2 regions of the Caloramator sp. ALD01 genome follow, and region 2 is predicted to be linked to the other one. Evidence: riboswitches for the same ligand, from Rfam matches in the RefSeq annotation. Region 2 holds a riboswitch; the other holds the start of a gene.
The links. A riboswitch is a leader RNA that binds a small molecule or an ion and turns the genes downstream of it on or off. The one in region 2 is predicted to bind cobalamin.

Region 1: another riboswitch for cobalamin. It lies ahead of cobT (nicotinate-nucleotide--dimethylbenzimidazole phosphoribosyltransferase); the one in region 2 lies ahead of A3M9_RS13625 (energy-coupling factor transporter transmembrane component T).

What each region holds. Positions count from the first base shown of each region.
Region 1 covers NZ_AXAA01000004.1:91,103-101,945, reverse strand. The annotation lists gene A3M9_RS0103325 (asparaginase) at 1-937, shown strand, start outside; gene A3M9_RS13075 (WecB/TagA/CpsF family glycosyltransferase) at 1,438-2,172, shown strand; gene A3M9_RS13070 (glycosyltransferase family 2 protein) at 2,173-3,450, shown strand; gene A3M9_RS0103310 (LTA synthase family protein) at 3,425-5,230, shown strand; cobalamin riboswitch at 5,328-5,498, shown strand; gene cobT (nicotinate-nucleotide--dimethylbenzimidazole phosphoribosyltransferase) at 5,659-6,741, shown strand; gene cobU (bifunctional adenosylcobinamide kinase/adenosylcobinamide-phosphate guanylyltransferase) at 6,738-7,274, shown strand; gene cobS (adenosylcobinamide-GDP ribazoletransferase) at 7,271-8,005, shown strand; gene A3M9_RS0103290 (histidine phosphatase family protein) at 8,015-8,587, shown strand; gene A3M9_RS0103285 (energy-coupling factor ABC transporter permease) at 8,588-9,289, shown strand; gene A3M9_RS0103280 (energy-coupling factor ABC transporter substrate-binding protein) at 9,289-9,582, shown strand; gene A3M9_RS0103275 (energy-coupling factor transporter transmembrane protein EcfT) at 9,548-10,237, shown strand; gene A3M9_RS0103270 (cobyric acid synthase) at 10,255-10,843, shown strand, end outside.
Region 2 covers NZ_AXAA01000025.1:19,692-30,534, reverse strand. The annotation lists gene A3M9_RS0109445 (Cof-type HAD-IIB family hydrolase) at 1-44, opposite strand, end outside; gene A3M9_RS14250 (DUF4430 domain-containing protein) at 144-818, opposite strand; gene A3M9_RS0109435 (DUF4430 domain-containing protein) at 830-3,193, opposite strand; gene A3M9_RS13630 (ECF transporter S component) at 3,190-3,807, opposite strand; partial or broken gene A3M9_RS15075 (energy-coupling factor ABC transporter ATP-binding protein) at 3,804-4,508, opposite strand; partial or broken gene A3M9_RS15070 (energy-coupling factor ABC transporter ATP-binding protein) at 4,713-5,417, opposite strand; gene A3M9_RS13625 (energy-coupling factor transporter transmembrane component T) at 5,407-6,258, opposite strand; cobalamin riboswitch at 6,428-6,603, opposite strand; gene A3M9_RS13620 ((2Fe-2S)-binding protein) at 6,747-7,199, shown strand; gene A3M9_RS0109410 (putative manganese transporter) at 7,305-8,168, opposite strand; gene A3M9_RS0109405 (SLC13 family permease) at 8,401-9,669, opposite strand; gene A3M9_RS13615 (TRM11 family methyltransferase) at 9,682-10,608, opposite strand; gene A3M9_RS0109395 (GNAT family N-acetyltransferase) at 10,652-10,843, opposite strand, start outside.

The DNA.
Region 1 (10,843 bases), on a different contig from region 2:
TGTAGATAAGACTGGAAAGGTTTTAGCATATTCTGGAGATGCCTATAAACTTACCTATATTCGTTCTGCTGCAAAGCCAATACAGACAATGAATGTAATATTATCTGGTGCTGCAGATAGGTTTAATTTTAATGATAAAGAAATAGCAATAATGTGTGCGTCCCACTATGGTGAAGAATTTCATATTAATACATTGAATGAAATGCTAAAAAAGATAAACATTAAAAAAGAGGCTCTTTTATGTGGGGAAACCTATTCAATAAATCAAGCATATAGACACAAACAGCTAAAGGAAAATCATAGTATAACGACTCTAAACTCAGACTGTTCAGGTAAACATATAGGAGTTGTTGCAACCTGCCTTCATAAGGGATATGGACTTATAGATTACAACACAAAGGAACATCCTGTCCAGAAGGATACATTAGAGGTTGTTGCAAAGGTGTGCGATATTAATAAAGATAAGATTATAATAGGTGTTGATGGATGTAGTGTTCCTGTATTTGGTATGCCAATCTATAATATGGCATTAGGTTATGCAAGAATGGTTACAGGGTATGGATTAAATGAAGAATATAAAGCTTCAGCAGAGAGGGTATATAATTCTATGGTAGCCCATCCTGAAATGGTGGCAGGAACTAATGGTTTTTGTACAGAGCTAATTAAGGCAGCCGGTGGAAAACTAATCGGAAAGCTTGGGGCAGAGGCTGTGTACTGCATTGGTATTAAGGATTTAGGAATAGGAATAGCAGTTAAAATAGAGGACGGAAACTATAGAGCCCTTTATCCTGCGGTTATGAAGATATTGGAGGATTTAAAGATACTAAATTATAATGAAATAAATAGGCTCTTAAACTTCAAAAACCCTCCAAATCTAAATAATAAGGGGGTTAAGGTAGGAGAGCTTAGGGCGGTTGTTGAGATGAAAAAGATATGATAATATGTTAAAAAATAATATTTTATAAGTAAAAGAGTTCCATTAACAAATATTTGATAGTGGAACTCTTTTACTTATAATTAAGCTTATAGTTTTTATAAAATGAGATAACTCAAAATTTAATTATTAGTAGTTCTGTGGATAATGTGCTTAATGGAGGAGACTGTTTACTACTAAAGAGTTCTTTATGGAATTACTAACTATAATATTATTTGCATTTCCTATATTTCCTCTAAATCCCGGTACAAATTAGATACATTTTAGTTTATTATTATAGTAAATAAGTCCTAATAGTATATTAAAATTTATCTAAGCACATATCAATAAAATAACATAAATTTAATAACATCTCATAATTGCTTTATCTTTGTACATATAAATTCCTCATAGTCTACATACAATTAAACTCTTTTTAATTAGCATCCAATAAATTATAAAAAACCACATTATTTTGATTATCAAAATAAGGGTGATATATAGGTATTTTTGGAGGTGTCACTATGTTTAATATTACACCTATTTTAGGTTTTAAATTTATTTATGGAAATTTTAAGGATATTATAGATTATTTATTTACATTAGATAAGATTTGCCTATATTCTGCAAATGGAGAGATTCTAAACAATATTATATTTAATAATCTACCTTTAGTGGAGAAGTATTATTTAATACCTGATGGAATTAGTGCTGTATATTTTGCCAAAAAAATTAATGGAGTAGAAGTAAATAAGATTGCAGGAATAGAGGTTATGCAATATATAGTAAACAATAAAGGAGATAGACCTATATATTTATTTGGGGCAAAACAAGAAGTAAATAATAGATTAACTGAAAAGTTAAAAAGACAGGGTGTTAATGTAGTAGGAAATAAATGTGGATTTGGTTATGATGAGGGAAAAGTAATAGAGGAAATAAACAACAGCGGAGCAGAGATATTGTTTGTAGCATTGGGTTCACCTTTGCAGGAAGAATTTATATATAGAGCCTTTAACAAATTAAATGTAAGATTAATTGTTCCTGTTGGTGGTGCCTTTGATGTTCTTTCAGGTTATAAAAGGAGGGCACCTAAAGTCTTCATAAGATTAAAATTGGAGTGGTTTTGGAGAGCATTAAATGAGCCAAAAAGGTTTAAAAAGATATTTTCGATTTTATTATTTAATTTTTATATTTTGGAGTTAAGTTTAAAACTTAAACAGCTTAATTTAAATTATGCTACACAGGAGGAGGAGATGTAGTTGCAATTTGTAGTTATATCAATATTTTTTTTACTACAGATTTATTATTTAGGATTTATTTATTATTATAGTTTAATATCCTTGTGGGGATTTAGGCTAAATAAAAGAAAGGATTTTAAACCTATAAAATCCTTTGCATTAGTTGTGGCAGCACATAATGAGAGTTCAGTTGTAGGAAGTATAGTGGACAATTTAAAAAAGCTTAATTATCCAAGGGAATTATATGACATATATGTAATAGCTGATAATTGTACAGACAATACAGCAAGCATAGCAAGACAAGCAGAGGCAATTGTCTATGAGAGATTTAATGATGAGCTGAGGGGTAAAGGATATGCACTTAAGGAATTTTTTGAGGAGTATTTATTTAATTTAAAGAAGAAATATGATGCAATATGTATATTTGATGCAGATAATCTTGTTTCAAAGAACTTTTTGCTAAAAATGAACAATAGATTATTAGAGAGGAATAAAGTAATACAAGGTTATTTAGATACAAAAAATCCAGATGATTCCTGGATTACAGTATCAAGTGCATTAGCTTACTGGATAACAAGTAGAGCTTTCCAGCTTGCAAGGGAGAATTTGGGATTATGTGCAGCATTAGGTGGTACAGGCTTCTGTGTAGACTACAATACATTAAAGGAATTAGGATGGAATGCATTAAGCTTGACAGAAGATTTGGAGTTTTCTATGAAATGTGTGTTAAAGGGGATAACTGTGCATTGGGAACACGAAGCCAAAATCTATGATGAAAAACCTTTAACGTTAAAGGCATCCATAAGACAAAGAATTAGATGGATGCAAGGACACTGGGATTGTGCATACAGATATACAACAGCCCTATTTAGAAAGGCTATTAAGGATAGAGATATAGTTGCGTTAGATGCTGCATTTTACCTATTACAGCCATCAAAGGTAATAGCCAATTTATTTGTTTTGGTAATGTTATTTCTAAAGATTTTATTTCCAGAGATATGGTTCAGTAAAATAATATTACCTCTTTGGTTATTAGGAATAAGTTTAGGGATTAATTATATAATTCCAATACTAATATTAATAAAAGAAGGAGTAGCATTAAAATATATTTTAGGTTTAATTCCTTGTTATTTTTATGGTTTAACTTGGTTCCCGGTTACAGTTATGGGATGGATAAAGAGAAAAGAGAAACAATGGGTTCATACGATTCATACAAGAAGTCTAACAATAGAAGAAATACAAAATAGAGAAGGAAGGGATGGAGGTGTAGATATTGAACAAAGTTGTCAGAGTATTTAGTTTATATCTAACATTTGTCATTGTTTTAATATTTAAGATATTAGTATTTAATAATATTGTGAATATAAATAACAACTTAATTAATTTTATCTCATTATTGGGAGTAGCTTTTATTTTATTATTTATATTGAGTTTATTTGGAACACAAAATTTTATTAAATATAGTATAGTATTTAATCTATTAATATCATTTATATTGATAGTAAATATACTGAATTATACCTATTTTAAAGACTTAGTATCAATATTTAATTTAAGAAGTATAAAATATATAGATGATGTATCAGAATCAATAAATAGAAATTTTTCTATTAATTTTATGTTAGTTTTTGTAGTGGATATATTATATGTAATTATTATAAGATTTGTGTTTAATAAGATAAAAAAGGATATATTAAATTTAAAATATATGGATATATTAACGAAATTATCAGTTTTAGCGTTAGCTGGAGTTATATCAGTAACTTCCACAGTTGCATATGCTAAAATGAAAAATAGTACAGTGTTTAATCAATTTTATAATAAGCATATGATAGCCTCATCAACTAATATTTTAATGTATCATTATTTAGACTTAAAGAGATATATAAAAAATATATCCTCCATATATAGTACAAACGAGATAAAGGAAGCAAATGACTCTTTGAAATATTATAACGAAAAAGATTGGCTATATGGTAAATATTATGGTAAAAATTTATTGTTATTACAATTAGAGTCCTTTCAAGGTTTTGTAATAGGGAAAAAGATAAATGGTATAGAGATAACACCAAATTTAAATAAATTAGCAAAAGAATATTATGAAGTTCCTAACTTGTATATTCAGACATCTATTGGTGGTACATCAGATGCTGAGTTTGTTGTAAATAACGGTTTATTATCCATACCGGATATACCTGTATATTATACAAATAATAAATTTAATAATTCTCTACCCAGATTATTTAAAGATTTAGGATATAAAACCTTTGTTATGCATCCCAATGATGAGTCATTTTGGAATAGAGGTATTGTTTATAGAAATATTGGAATAGATAGATTTTATAACAAAAATGATTATAAAATAGACGAAAAAATCTTATTAGGTTTATCAGATGAAAGTTTTTTAAAGCAAAGCATAGAGTATATTAAGTTAATGCCAAAACCCTTTTATAATATGGTTATAACAATGTCTACCCATTATCCATTTAGAGATAAAAAGTTTGAAAATGAATTAAATGTTGGAGAATTAGAAGGTACATTGATGGGAGATTATTTAAAGTCAATTCATTATTTGGATAGGCAAATAGGAATGTTCATTGATAGTTTAGAAAAAGAAGGTATATTAAAAGACACAGTTATAATAATATATGGAGATCACCACGGAATACCATATAATTTTAGGGATGAGCTGTCAAAGTTTTTAAATATTAAAATTGAGGATGACTATGATTGGTATAATCAATTCAAGGTTTGGGGACTTGTAATGTTGCCAGATAAAGCTGTTACAGGTAAGACAGAAGGCATATATGGACAGGCAGACATATATGCAACAGTTCTACATCTTTTTGGAATAAACAAACCAACTACAGAAATTAGTAAATCTGTATTTAGGAAAAAGGATTATGTATATCTACCACAGGGAATATTTAAAGAAAAAAATAGGGTATATTTAATGTTTACTAATAAGTATAAAGATTATGATTTAAATGAGTTAAGGAGAATTGATAAAAGAATTGAAGATAAAATAAATAAAATACTAAAGAATAACAATATAATTGTTAAATATATCAATAGATAGAATATGTATTGTATAAAGTTTTTGATTAAATCTAAAAATAAAATTTCTAAAAATTGTTGAAATATAATATATATATAGTGTAAAATAAATTTGAAAAGTGAATAAGAGCGTCAAGGGTGCTTATTTTAGCTTAATAGGGAAAGTGGTGAAAATCCACTGCAGCCCCCGCTACTGTAGACGGAGACGAATCCTAACCACTGGGAAACTGGGAAGGTAGGAGGAGGATGACCCGTGAGCCAGGAGACCTGCCTTTGATGTGCTAATCCTTCGGAGGGAAGGGAATGGCAAAGTTTTGAATAACAGCCTGCCCTTTTTGCAGGCTTTTTTATTTGGTAAGTTCAAACATTATATGGAACTTACTTGAAATAAAAATAAAAGCTTCCATTTCCTTGGAGGCTTTTTTATTTTACATAGATTGGGGGATTAATATGGAACTTTTAAGGGATAGTTTAAACCAAATACAACCATTATATGAAGAAAAAATAGAGGAAGCGTGGCAGAGAATTGATAATCTAACAAAACCTATAGGAAGTCTTGGAACTTTAGAAAAGATAGCGGCAAGGATGGCTGGAATAACAGGAAATTTAGTAAATAGTCGATTAAAGAAAAACATTGTTATTATGTGTGCAGATAATGGGGTTGTGGAGGAGGGTGTAAGTGCTTGTCCTAAGGATATAACAAGAATAGTAACAGAAAACTTTACAAGGGGAATTACTGGTGTATGTGTCTTTGCAGATATGGTACAGGCAGATTTAACAGTGGTGGATATAGGCGTAGATGCTGAATTTAATAACACTAAGATAATAAATAAAAAGATAATGAGGGGAACAAAAAACATAGCAAAGGGGCCTGCAATGGAGTATAGGGAGGCAGTTGAGGCAATTGAAGTTGGTATAGCTATTGTAGATGAGCTTGTTAAAAAGGGATATAACCTTTTAGGAACAGGAGAGATGGGAATTGCAAATACAACAACATCTGCAGCAGTTTTGTGTGCATTATCTAATCTTGAACCAGATGTTGTTGTAGGTAAGGGAGCAGGTTTAACGGAGGAACAGTATAGACACAAGATTGAAGTTGTAAAGAGGGCACTTGATGTAAATAAGCCAAATCAAAATGACCCGATAGATGTTTTAGCAAAGGTTGGAGGACTTGATATAGCAGGATTATGTGGATGTTTTATAGGAGCTGCCAAAAATAGAGTTCCAATTGTAATAGATGGTTTTATATCATCTGCAGCAGCCCTTTGTGCAGTAAGATTAAATCCTAAAATAAAGGATTATATATTTCCATCCCATCTATCTGCAGAACCAGGTGCAATATATATGATGAAGGAAATAGGACTTGAGCCTATGCTGAATCTAAATATGAGATTAGGTGAGGGTTCAGGCTGTCCATTTGCCTTTTTTATAATAGAAGCTTCCCAAAAAATGATGAGGGATATGGGCAGTTTTGAGGATGCTAACATAGTGAATAATTTTCTTATAGATATAAGAGAGGAGAAGGCAATATGATAACGCTTGTAACAGGTGGGGTGAGATCTGGAAAGAGTAGTTACGCAGAAGAAATCTTAAGTGGTAATGATGATGTTGTCTATATAGCAACATCACTTGCTGAGGATGAGGAGATGAAGGAGAGGGTAAGGCTCCATAGATTAAGAAGACCAAAAGAATGGAGAACCTTTGAGGGGTATAAATGTTTAAAGGAGGCAATTGGAGAAGAAAAAAACTACCTTTTAGACTGTGTAACAAATTTAGTTTCAAATATTATGTTTGAGATGACATACCAGTTAGATGATATAGATGAGGAGACAAAGCTATTGGTTGAGGGGAAGGTTTTGGAGGAGTTAAAAAATTTAATTCAAGCGGTTAGAAATATAGGAGGAAACTTAGTTTTAGTTACAAATGAGGTAGGATACTCTATTGTACCAGAAAACAAAATAGCAAGAGCCTTTAGAGATATACAGGGAAGGGTAAATGTTAGGCTTGGTAGCCTTTGTGATGAAGTTTTCTTAGTAGTCTGTGGTATTCCTGTAAAAATAAAATGATTAAATCTTTAATATTAACACTTCAATTTTTAACAAGGCTACCAATACCTGTTTCAGTAGAGATAGACAAAAAGACTTTATCAAGGGGTACATTTTTCTACCCATATATAGGTGTATTAATAGGCTCTTTAGGATACATACCCTATTATTTATTACACCCAATAGATAATCAAATAGCAGCACTCTTTTCAGTTTTATGTTTAATTGCTATAACAGGAGGCTTTCATCTTGATGGATTATCCGATACCTGTGATGGTTTTTTTTCCTCAAGAAACAGAGAGAGAATACTTGAAATAATGAAGGATTCAAGGATAGGAGCCTTTGGAGTTGTTGCAATTGTATTTGATATTTTAACAAAGTTTTTACTCCTATCTAAAATATCCTATAAATCAATGCTACTTACTCTTATGTTTTCCCTTGCCTTTGCAAGACTAACTGCTGCCTTTATGTTTACCTTTGGAAAAAGTGCCAAAAAAGATGGTTTAGGTGCTCAAATTACTCAAAACAGGTCAGAACTTTATTATATATTGGCATTTTCAAGCTTTATGCCTATTGCATTTTGGTATTTAGGATATGTAGCATTTTATATATTTTTTATTGATTTAGCCTTTGCAATACTTTTAATGTTAAAGTCCTATAAAACAATTGGAGGACTTACAGGAGATGTCTATGGTGCCTGCATAGAAATATGTGAGGTAATAGGTTTTTTTATAATGCTTTTAAAGTTTTGAGGTGACGCTATGCTGAATTTGTATCTTTTAAGGCACGGAAGTGTTGAGTCAAACGAGCATAAAAGATATATAGGGGTAACAGATGAAGAGTTATCCGAGATTGGGCACAATCAGGCTAGATATATGAGTAAAAAAAGTAATGTAGAGTTTAAAAGAATAATATCAAGTCCCCTTAAAAGATGCAGGCAGACGGCTGCCTATTTTGGAGATTTTGAAGTCGATGAAAGGCTGTTGGAACTTAATTTTGGAATATTTGAAAAGAAGGACTATATGCAAATTCAAAGGGAGTTTAAAGAGGAGTATAGTGCCTGGTGTAGAGACTATAAAAATTATAAGATTCCACAGGGTGAGAGCCTTATGGAGCTTTTTAAAAGAGTTGAAGATTTTTTAGATGATATAAAAAAAGAAGAAGGAAATATATTAATTGTAACATCAGGAGGAGTAATACGTTGTATGCTCTCCTTAGTATTTGAAAGTTATGATTATTTTTACAAATTTGAAATAGAAAACTGTAATATGTCAATAATAACAACCTATGATGGTTGTTATTGGTACATAAAAAAATTAAATGGAGGGGTCTAAATGAAAAACAAAAAACTGTTTCTATTTTTAATTTTATTTCTTTTACCCAAAATTGTATATGCAATGCATATAGGAGAAGGATTACTGCCACCTTTTTGGGCAGCCCTTTATTATGTTTTAATGTTTCCATTTGTAATAAAGGGAGCGATTGAAATTAAAGGGGCAAAGGAAAAGGAGATTAAGATGCTAATTGCACTATCTGGAGCTTTTATTTTTCTTTTGTCTGCACTAAAGCTTCCATCCGTTACTGGTTCTTGTTCACATCCTACAGGAACAGGACTTGCGGCAATTTTATTTGGGCCTTTTGTAACAGCGTTTTTATCTATGATAGTTCTTATTTTTCAAGCACTGCTGTTGGCCCACGGTGGAATTACAACACTTGGTGCAAATACCTTTTCAATGGGAGTAGTAGGACCATTTATAGCGTTTTTTACATATAAACTTTTAAAGAATAAAAATAGAAATTTAGCTGTATTTTTAGCAGCCTTTTTAGGTGATTTTACAACTTATATCATAACGTCTGTGCAACTTGCACTTGCCTTTAATAAAGCAGGATTTTTAAGTTCCTTTATTAAATTTATCTCAATATTTGCAGTTACGCAAATTCCCCTTGCAGTTATGGAGGGAATATTAACGGTTGTTATATATGAATATATAACAAAAAACGCATCAGAAGAATTGAAGATTTTGGAGGTGAAATGATGAATAGAAAAAATGTGTTTTTACTTTCCCTTTGTGCATTTTTAGTTGTTATATCCCTATTTGTAGGCTCAAGGGGAGGTGAATTTGGAGGTGCAGATGACCTAATTGAGGAGAGGATTGTTGAAATAGATGAAAACTATAAGCCTTGGTTTAATTCAGTATGGGAACCACCATCAGGAGAGATAGAAAGTCTTTTATTTGCACTTCAGGCGGGATTAGGTGCATATTTTATAGGCTACTATGTAGGAAGGAAGAAGAATGTTAAAGAGTGTGGATATGTATTCAAGAAATAGCAGTGCAAGATATATACATCCTGTGGAGAAAATGCTGTTTTGTATAGTTTCGATTGTAATAGTAAGCAACTGTGAAAATGTTAAATTAATTTTTATAAATTCAATTGTAATAATTTTTTTACATATATATTTTAAAACACCAAAGAGGTTAGTTTTAAAGTATGTATTTGGTATAGTAGGATTTTCCTTTTTATCAGCTGTTGTTTATTCTTTTGAACTTGGAATAGGTATTTTGATAATAATTCTTTTTAGGACGCTTTTTTGTTCATTGATGTTAACCCTTCTTATCTTTACAACCCCTATGGATGATATCATAGGTACTATTAAAGGTGTTTCCTTTTTAAGGGATACAGCAGAGATTATGGAGATGATGTTTAGATTCCTATTTGTACTTGAGGATGAACTTATGATTATAAATAAATCAATGAGGTCAAGATGTGGATTTTTGGGAATAAAGGCAAAGATAGAGGATACAGGAAGGCTCTCTGCTGTCCTTTTTATAAATACTTTAAAGAGATACAGAGAAGTAAAGGATGCACTAAATACAAGATGTTATGTGGGTAGAAGTTCAAGTCTTCGAAAATTTAGTTTTAGTCCTAAGAGATTAGCCTTTATAGTTTTATATCTATCTATATTAACATTTTTATCCTTTTAAAATTTAGGAGTGATTATATGAAGATAATGGTACAAGGTACATCATCATCCTGTGGAAAAAGTTTAACGGCAGCAGCCCTCTGCAGGATATTTTTTAAGGATGGATATAGTGTTTGTCCCTTCAAATCTCAAAATATGTCTCTAAATTCATTTGTAACAATTGAAGGATATGAGATGGGAAGAGCACAAGCACTACAGGCATATGCTGCAAATATTGAGCCTGAGGTATATATGAATCCAATTTTGTTAAAACCTACAACAGACCATAAAAGTCAAGTTATATTTATGGGAAAACCGATTTCAAATATGGGGGCAAAGGAGTATTTTACCTTTAAGCCTAAATTAAAAAACAGGATATATGAAATATATAAAGAAATTGAAAAAAAGTATGACGTGGTTGTTATAGAGGGTGCTGGAAGTCCTGCAGAGATTAATCTTAAGAAGGATGATTTTGTAAATATGGGAATGGCAGAGATGGCAGATAGTAATGTGATTTTAGTTGCCGATATAGATAGAGGAGGAGTATTTGCTCAAATTTATGGTACCTATATGCTCCTTGAGGAGGAGGAAAGAAAAAGAATAAAGGGAGTTATAATAAATAAATTTA
Region 2 (10,843 bases):
AATAGTGTTCCATCCATATCCATTGCTATCAATTTGTATTTCAAAGCTATCATCCTTTCGCAAATATTCCCTAAAAATTATACTATAAAATAATAAAAATATAAAACATAAACTTTAACTTATATTCAAAATTTAAGGACAGGCTATTTTAGCCCGTCCTCAAGAAACTTCCACTCTAATACATCTCCATCCTTTAAAGTATATGAACCTGCACCTACAGAAGGCTTTACACCATTTACAAAATAGCACCAACCACTATTTGCACCATAATCCCTTTCCTTTAACCCTGCAATCGATGAAAAGTAAATACTACCTCCTGTTCCCTTTGCTCTATAGGATATCTTATTATCTATCAATACCTTCAATGTAACATCTCCTGCTGTTTTTGAATTGATATCTACATAGCCCTTATAAATTACTTTATTGTTTACTGTATCAATTATATAAACATTTGGTTTTAAAGTTGTAGATTTATTATCATTTGAGACATTGCTCTTTTCTGTTTTATTCCTACTCTCCCCATTCTTGTTTATACTCTTTGTGCTATTTTTACTTTTTTCCTTTTTTATTTCACTCGCTTTATTCTGTTCTTGTTTTACAACCGCACTATCATTATCTTGGCTTTTGTCCTTAACTCTATTTTCTCCAACCTTATCTTTATTTTGATCCCTTTGTTCTACCTTTTTTCCCTCTTTATTATTCAATTCAATATTCTCTACTTCTGACCTTTGAAGTATATTTTGTAAACTGCCTGCAAAGGATATTGCTGTAACTGATAAAACAAGCATTACTACAATTAGCAGTAACTTCTTTTTCATATAACTGCCTCCTAAGCTCTTTTTTGCTTTTTAACTAAAACTGCACCTAACAATATCATTAAAAATGCCAATGCAACAGCTGTATTTGCATCAAACATATCACCTGTTTTTGGAAGTAGATTCTTTGCTTCCTCCTCACCAGTATATTCAAATACCTTTAGGTTGCTAACATCCACATTATTTCCAAAGAAATTATACTTTCCTGCCCTTTTAAACTCCCTTATTGCAATAAGTGCTCTTAAGGCTTGCTCTGTTGCCATATAGTCAGCCTTCTTATTCAATTCGTGGGCAAACTGGCCATTATTAACCCTAAAGCTTAAAAGTGCTGAATATAAATCTCCATTTGTCTTTGTAAACTTAAGTCCCTCTGGATTTTCTCCAACCGCAGTAAGTCCCAATATTACAAATGAAATTGTTTCACTAAAGCTTCCAAAGCTGTCGGGTATATATCCAGAATCTATCTGCATTTTAGATAGGCTATCAACAGCCTTATCTACTGCCGCCTTTACCTTTTCATTTGACATATAAGGTGAAAGGGCTGCAAGAGCAACACCAGTAATATCAGGGTTTATTCCCATCTCAGAATTTAGAGTCCATCCATATAGCTCTTTACCATTTTTATTAACTGTAACTGCCTTATCAAGTATAAAATCAACAAGTTTTTCCCTTGTTATTTTATAGCTTGACTTATCGGCTGTATAGTCTAACGCAATAAGTGCAAAAATAGCATCGTTTATAAGGAATTTATCAATGTTTCTTTTATTATAAAGTTCCTCCATTAGATTATACCCTACAAAGTTATATGGACTATATCCTGCTGCTGTTAATGTAATAATTAGCTTTTCTATATCTGTATTTGTATATTCATCTATTCCATAGGATTTAAGTTCCTTTGCTGCTTCCTCAATCAGCTTTTCATCTATCTTTTTTCCCATCTTTGAAAGGCTTAAAAATGCCCACATATCTAATTGGTTCTTTTCAATGTAACCTAAGGTTAAACTTAAGTCCTCTTCGATATTCTTCTTTATTAGGTTATTATTCTTTGAGATAACTTCACTATAAGCACTATCTCTAAAATCTAAACTTGGGCTGTTTACTCCATCAATATTAAATACACCCTCATCCTTAACAACAGTTGGTGACTTATCCACATTATAACCACTAATCCTATAACTATGGATTCCCTTTTCTAATCCTTCTATGTTTATCTCTCCATTTTCATTTGTTATATAATTCTTTTCATCAATCGTTACAATAGCACCAGCAATTGGAGTTGTTACCTCCTTGTTTTGATACCAGTCAAAATAAGTATATGAAAATTGGATTTTAAAAGGTTTATTTGGCTCTACTACATCTGGAGTAAACTTTATATTATTTGCATAAGCTGTTGTAGAATCTCCATAGAATACAACTATCTCATCACCATCGTTTGGAATATATGAGTCTATTGAAACCATTGGAGTCTCTATTTTATTTTTACTCTTTATATAATACATCCATCCATCATATCCACCAAATTTACCAGCCTTTAAACCATTTATTTCTTCAACATATTTGCCCCATTTGCTCTCTGTAACCTTATATGAAATACTATTATCACTGAGAAGTTTTTCTAATCCTAAAAGGGCAGTTTTTCCCTCTACTTCACCTCTTACAATAGTATCAAGTAATCCCTCTACTCTTACTGTGAATTTTGGCTTTTTTATTTGAAATTTAATTGTATCTGCCACTATATTAGGAATTTCATTTCCCTCTTTAAAATCATAAAACTTTAGCTCGTGTACTCCTTCTTCAAGTCCCTGTGGAAGTTCTATTCTATTTTCTATAACCTCTACGCTTTTTCCATCTATTTCAGCCTTAAATCCCTCTATTTTAGTTACTGTATTAGTCCAATCATTATAATTATTAAACGTGATAGTCAATGCCTTATTTGGACTTAAGGTTGAGAAACTTATATCATTAGCTAAATATGGCTTTGGATAACAGCCATAGTATAGTAATAGTTTTTCACCCTTTTTAAGTTCAGTTCCATCAATTGAAGTCATAGGCACTTCATACTTTCCATCCCTTTGGATAGCATACATCCAACCTGAATAATCACCTAAACTTCCTTCCTTAAGTCCATTAACTTCTGAAATATACTTTCCATAACTACTGTCCTTTAATACATAGGTTATTCCCTTTGATTTTAAAACCTCATCTAAAGCATCAAGGGCGTTAGTCTTTTGTGTCTCTCCCTCTGCAATTATCCCCTGATTGCTCTGAACAACTACATATACACTGCTTGAATTTGCTAAAGCTTGCTTAGGAAGTATTGCTAAAAATTGTAATAGTATAAAGATAGAAAGAACTACTTTGGAAACTGTTTTTTTCATACATCTCCCCCCACTTCTTTAATATATGTTACCTCCAGCCTATTTTTAAATCGTTTTAGTATCTTGTACATTTCATCATAAAATAGAACTGAGAAAATAAAGTTTGAGCTTGAATGGAGTACATCAAATACTAATCCTGATAAATAGGCTATGGTAATTGTTTTTATATTAATAGGCCTGATAAAGCCTATAATATGCCAAAGATTCATAATCCAATCAAACATAAAGCCATAAAGAAAACATATTATTGAAAAATACTCTAATTTTATCTTTTTTCTAATAAAACCCGAAAGCATTCCAACCAATCCCCAAGCAAACATCTGCCATATTGTCCAGGGACCGTGGCCTAGAAAAATATTTGAAACAAAGGCAGCTACATTTCCTACTAAAAAACCAACAAAGGGCCCAAAAACATTTCCAGATACTGCAACTATAAAGGTAGTTGGTTGAACATTTGGAATTGCACCAAAAGGAATTCTAAAAACACCTGCAATTGCACCTAATGTTGCAATAAGCCCTATCTCCTTTGTCCCCATTTTGCTCCTTTCAAAATATATAAAGGCAGCAAATAAAATTAAAATTAAAGAAAGGTTTATAAAAAGTTCAATGTTCACTTATTTCCCTCCAAAGCCTCTATAAACTGTTTATATGTAAAAATTCCTTCCTTAAATTCTCTAATCAATTTGTTTGTCTCAGTTGTATAGAAAATACAATCCTCTAATATCTTCCTATCTCCCATCTCTGCTATCTCACCATTAAACATTAATATAAACTTGTCACAAACCTCTGCTGCAAACTCTATATCGTGTGTAATCAAAATTATAGATACACCTTCATCTGCAAGACTTTTAAGTATTTTCGCTATTTCACCTTTAATATTATTGTCTATTCCCCTTGTAGGTTCATCTAAAAGAAGAACCTTAGGTCTTAATATAAGTGTGTTTGCAAGGGCAAGCCTCTGTTTTTCTCCTCCACTTAAATCCCTTGGATTTTTATCCTTATGTTTATATAAATCTAATTTTTTAAGTATATCATCTACAATGCCTTTATCCTTTATATTAAAATTGTTAAGAGTAAATAGAAGTTCCTCATAAACTGTATCCTTCGTAATATAGTCATTTGGATTTTGAGAAAGATATCCTATTTGCTGTGCCCTATCCTTTACGCTTAATTTATTCATAGTTTTTCCATCTAAAAGTATATTTCCCCTATAATCAACAAGCCCTATGATTGACTTTAAAAGTGTTGATTTTCCTGCACCATTTGGTCCTATTAGGGCAGCTATCTCTCCACTTTTAATGCTAAACCCAACATTTTTTACAGCAGTAAAACTGCCATATTTTACTGTTATACCCTCTACCTTAAGCCTATCTTCTCCTTTTTTTTCTCCTTTATTAATGCTCTTTAAACTTATATCCTTCAACCTACTTTTTATTACTCTACTATCTGAAGGATATTGTTCAATTCCAATCTTTTTCGCAACCTTAATTCTTGAAGGAAGAAATTGATTTACTTCACTATTATTTATCCTATAAGCCTCTTCCTTTGTTCCTACAAATTCAAGCCTTCCATCCTTCATAACTATAAGTTTATCTATACCGTCAAACCATCTTGACACCCTTTGCTCTATGACAATCACATTTATCATAAGCTCTCTATTTATCTTTTTTACAATATTTAATATTTCATCTGCACTAACAGGATCAAGCTGTGAGGTTGGCTCATCCAAAATTATACACCTTGGCATAAATGAAAGTGCTGAAGCTATTGCAACCTTCTGCTTTTGTCCACCAGATAAAGTTGATATATCTCTGTCATATAAATCTGTAATTCCACAAAACTCAAGTGACTCCCATATTCTCTTTTTAATAGTACCTTCATCTAATGCTATATTTTCAAGACCAAAGGCTATTTCCCTATATACCTTATTCATCAAAAGCTGCCTTTCAGGATCTTGAAAAACCATAGTAATAAGCGATGCTCTTCTTCTTTCATCTATCTTTAGTATTTCTTCGTCATCTAAAAGAACCTTGCCTCCTATTTTACCACCATAAAAATTTGGTATTGCTCCTGTTATACATTTTGCAAGAGTGGATTTTCCCGAACCAGAATATCCCGCAACTAAAATAAACTCTCCATCCTTTATTTCTAAATTTATATTATCTAACGCCTTTTCATTAGAGTTTGGATAATAATAATTTAAATTTTGTATCTTAATCTGCATATACATTCTCCTTGTAGTAATAATTAATTACAAAGGTTAAAACAAAAACTAATACACATACCGAAAAGGTAAAAGGATTTAGTGGCAATCTATAATCATCATATACATTGTAATCAGTAACCTTTTTAACAATTAAAAAGTAGAAAATAGATATTATACTTATTATTGAAACCAAATAATCAATATGTTTAAATTTGCTTTTATTAAATACACTTCTTTTGCCTGATAAAAAACCTCTTATGTAGGCAGACTCTGATATATCAAAGGAAGCTTCAAGAGATTCCTCTATTAAAACAATAATAAGTGGAATTTGTGCCTTTATCCTTTGGAATCTACTTTTACTGTTAAACTCAACCCCTCTAACTTGATAAATATCCCTTAAATCCTTTAATTTCTTTTTCATCGTAGGAATGAGTTTAAAACAAACCATAAAAAGCAATGTTGTTTTTGGCATCTTTGAGGAAAAAAAAGATAATGCTGCATCTGAATCTATATAAATTTCAAATATATAAAATAAATAAATTATTATTAGAAGTTTTACTGCAAACAAAACACTATATATTAAATTTTCAAGAGTGATATACTTGTTAAAAACATTAAAGAGCACTACCACTCCTGCATTAACAAATAGTAAATTTATAAAAACTGTTATAGCTAAAAGAGGTAAAAATACCTTAACTGTTGAAATTATAAGTTCCTTTTTATTAAAATATAAAAACACAGCTAATTCACAAATTAAAATACTGAATAAAATCAAAGGATTTATAGTTAAAAAGGATATAGAAACCATCATTAGTGCATATAAAATTATAGACAATATATGTAAAGAATCTCTATTCATTTTTTTCACTCCATAAATGATTATCTATGATTAAATATTGAAAATATCTAAGTTAATTTTATTAAATACTATACTTCTATTTATAATTCCCTTTTATCATAAAAAAAAGGCCCAGTAAGGGCCTTAAAATACTATGCTTAATATTTTAAGTCTCCCTTCCCTCCGAAGGTAACTTTATCCCTTTACAGGCAGGTTTCCTGGCTTGTGGTTCATCCTCTACCTAACCTTCCCAATAAGGTGGTATACTTAGGCTTCGTCACCACTCACAGTAGCGGGGGCTGCAACGGATTTTAACCGTTTTCCCTTTTAACCATAAAATATGGCACCTGTAAAAATATTTACTTTTCAAGTATAATATATAATATTCTAAGAAAATAATCAACGTTTTTTTAAAATTTTCTTTATATTTATCCAAGTTAACATTTTACTATTTACTTAATCATAATTTTAATATAAACTAATTTAAAACAGTATTTCGGAGGGATGGTATGGAATATATTTGCCCATTATGTAAAACTGAAGGAGACATAGTACAAAGAATAACTGTTGAAAGTCTTGTTAATGACCACTTTAAAAAACATTTAAAATCCAGCGAATATGGTCTATGTAAAAATCCAGATTGCGATATAGTTTATTTTAACAATGAAACATCGGAAGTATATTTCCAAAGAGATATAAAGGTACCTGTTTGGTATAAAAATCAAGAAAATCCTATCGTGTGCTACTGTGGAAATGTTACCTTGAAGGATATCATCGAACTTGTAGTTGAAAAGCAGGAGGTTAAGACGTTTCAAGAATTAGTTAATGCAACTGGTGCTATGAAAAACTGCCGATGCAAAACACAAAATCCATCAGGAAAGTGCTGCAAAGAGGTTTTAGAGGATGCCTTTAATTATGCCATAAGTCTAATTAGCGATAAACCTAATCAAAATCTTTTATGAAAATAAATACGTTTTTAGATATTAATATATAAAAAATAGAATTTAGCCCCATTAAGGATATATTAACCTAAAATTCCTTTTTGGGGCTTTTTAATATAAAACTTATTAATAAGTTATAAGTGATATGACTGCCATTAATAAAACTCCCGTTAAGGCACTTATACCATAAAGAAGCCCTATAATTTTTACCGCATCAAGCTTATTTTTAGACTCCTTTACTAAAAATATTAAACCTAAGCCTGCATTTGCACATAGCCCTGCAATTGCACTTTCAAAACTTATTATTCCTAAAACAAAAGCTTGAATTATTCCAACTGAAATTGCACAGTTTGGAATAAGTCCAACCAATGAAACAAACATAGGCTGCAAATAGGATGATTTACCTAAAATACCTACACTTTTATCAATTTGGAAGGTTTCCACTAAGTATCCAAGTGCTAAATTAATTAAAAACATATATACAAATATCTTCAGGCTCTTTTTAATTGAGTGATATAGAACTTCTTTGAAATCAAAGTGGTCTGTTAAACACTCATCGGTGGCTGCAAGTTCTGCTCCTGTATCGTTTACTTCATTTACTCTGGACTTTAGTACAAAATCAACTAAATATCCCCAAACAACAGCAATGCTGAATTTTAGAATAATAAAAGGTAGAACCTTATCCATAGCTTCTGTATTTGAAATTAATACAGGAAGTGCCTCATCAGAGGTTGCTAAAAATATTGATAAAAGTGTACCTAATGTAATATAACCCTGAAAATAAAACATAACTCCAAGTATTGAAAAACCACACTGTGGCACAATACCAAGGGCTGCACCAATTATAGGTCCAAACTTTCCTGCACTTTTTATCTTATAATCATACTTTTTTCCAATCCTATGTTCAATGAACTCGATGAAAACAAAGGCTACTATAAGTATAGGTAGTGTTATTATTGTATCGTGCAATGCCTCGTGTAAAAATTCCATAATACCCCTCCTCTATTTGCAAATAATTTGCATTATCTATTATAATATTATTCCCAAATTATATCAATATATACATAAAATTTTAAATATTAGTTTCACATTAAATAAAAACACCATAAGCAATGTGAAGCAAAAGATATATACCTACAAGCTCTAAAGCTTATTTTATACATCTTGTTACTTCACTAATTGTTTATGGTGTCATAAAAATATTATTTTAAAACTTAAAAACCTACATCCAAATTAACCAAGCTACTATATATCCAGATATCACCGCAGATAGTGTAAAAGGTATGCTTAATTTCATAAAATCCTTTGCCTTAACTTCATATCCTTCATTTCTTAAAATACCCAGTGTAGTTATATTAGCCGATGCACCAATTGGAGTAATATTTCCACCTAATGTTGCACCAACCAAAAGTCCATAGTATAGAACATATGGTTCAATCCCTATACCAGCTGCCACCTTTGCTGCAACAGGAAGCATTGTTGCTGTATATGGAATATTATCAATAAAGGCTGAAACCACAACAGAGAACCAAACAAATAGGGAATATATTGTAAATAGTCCCCCATTACCAAACTTTAAAAATAGTTTGCTAATGTCGTTAATAACTCCAACTTCTGTTATTCCGCCTATTATTATAAAAAGAGACATCAAAATTAATATCGTCTGGTAATCTATTTGTAATAGGGTAACATTTAGGGCATCTTTATTTTTATTAATTAAAAGTTCCTTAATTAATCCTATTTGCAATAAAATAACACATATTAAACCATTTGTAATGGAAGGTTTATTTGGTATAAATGATGCTAAAATTAAAAGAACAACCATTGATAAAATAAGATATGTTGGGAACATATCCTCAACCTTTTCCCTCTCTTCAAGGTGGATAGGCTGATTGTATTTTCTAAAAAATACTACAAGAACAAAGGCTGACACTATCGCACCAAGCTGAACTATAAAAAATAGTCCTATTCTTCCCTTGAAAAAGAAGAAATCTAAAAAATCCATATTTGCAAATCCACCAAGAAGCAGTGATGTAGTATCACCAACCAATGTTGCAGCTCCCTGTAGATTTGAAGAAATAGATATTGCAATTAGCATATATACAGGTGAAATGTTTATTCTTCTTGCTAAATTTAGTGCAACTGGTGCAACTATAAGGACTGTTGCAACATTATCTATAAAGGCTGAAACAATCCCTGCAAATAAAGATAGAGATATAATAACCCATTTTACAGAACCCACCCTATCGACTATAAAATCAGCCATTGCGGCAGGCATCTTGGATTCAATAAAAAGTGAAACTATTCCCATCGTACCTGTAATCATTAAAATAACATTCCAATCTATAGTGCTAAAGACCTTGTTGTAAGGAAGAATTCCCAATATCACAAACAAAAATGCCACAACAACTGCTACCTGCGTTCTATATTTTGGCATAAGTATTAGAAGTAGGTACGTCAATAAAAATAATATTAATGCTAAAGTTTTCATCATTCGTCCCCCTTATTTCAATATACATTTAAATATAAACCTCTTAAAATGCTTTTTAGGCACTACTGCATAATCTACTACTTTAAATCCAGCCTCATCTAATTCCTTTTTAATATCACTTACAGCAGCAATCACAGCCTCCTTTGTTATTCTTGCCGCAGACTTTAAAATATGCATTATCTCTTCATCGGAGGTTATTGATAAAATTCCATAGGGTAAATCAATTATAGCCAAATCATATTTTTTATCCACATTAGCTATATCTTTATTTTCAACCTTTACATCATATCCGAAAAACTCAATATTTTTTACTGCATTCTCTACTACCTTATCATTTATATCATAACCTTCTATATCTACTGAAAGTGCCGCTGCCTCAAGAAGAACTGTTCCTACACCGCAGCAGGGGTCTACAACCTTTTTATTAAGATTATCCCCAAGACCTATGTTTAGCATACTTCTTGCTATTCTAACAGGAAGTGCATTGCAGTAATAAACAGGTTTATGTTCGTGCTTATGCCATTCTCCACTATTTTTTATGTATCTTCCAAATATCCAAGTTCCATCAACTAAAGTTAATGCAAACATAACTTTAGGATTATAAACATCAACATCTCCCTCTATTCTCTCTCCAATTATCCCCTCAAGCCTATGCTTTTCATTAAATTCAACCTTTACCTTATCATCTACATCAAAATACTTTACTTTGTATTTTTCTTGGTTTAAATTAAGCTCCTCAACCTTTTTAATTAATTCATTAAAACTATTTGAACTTGCTAAAATATCTATTTTATACTTTATAAAAACACTTCTATCTATATCAAAATCCTTTTCACTTAAAAAATATTTTTCACTTAAATCCTTATTAAAAATTACCCTCATCTCTAAATTGCATAGTTCAGCTTCATCTGGCCTGTAATTAATGTAATACAAAAACATACTCTCACCTCAAAATTTAAGGCTGCATAACGCAGCCTAATTATCAATGCTTTATATTATCCCATACATAGGCTATTTTTGCAACCTTTCTACCTTCAACATCAACTACAGCTTCTCTAAATATTTTTCCTCCCATTTTTTCATAAAACCTTCTGTTTTTATTATCCTTATAGGTCCAAACAATTAAATTTTTAATGTTTTCTTCAGCCAACTTTTCTACTGCAGCATTAAAAAG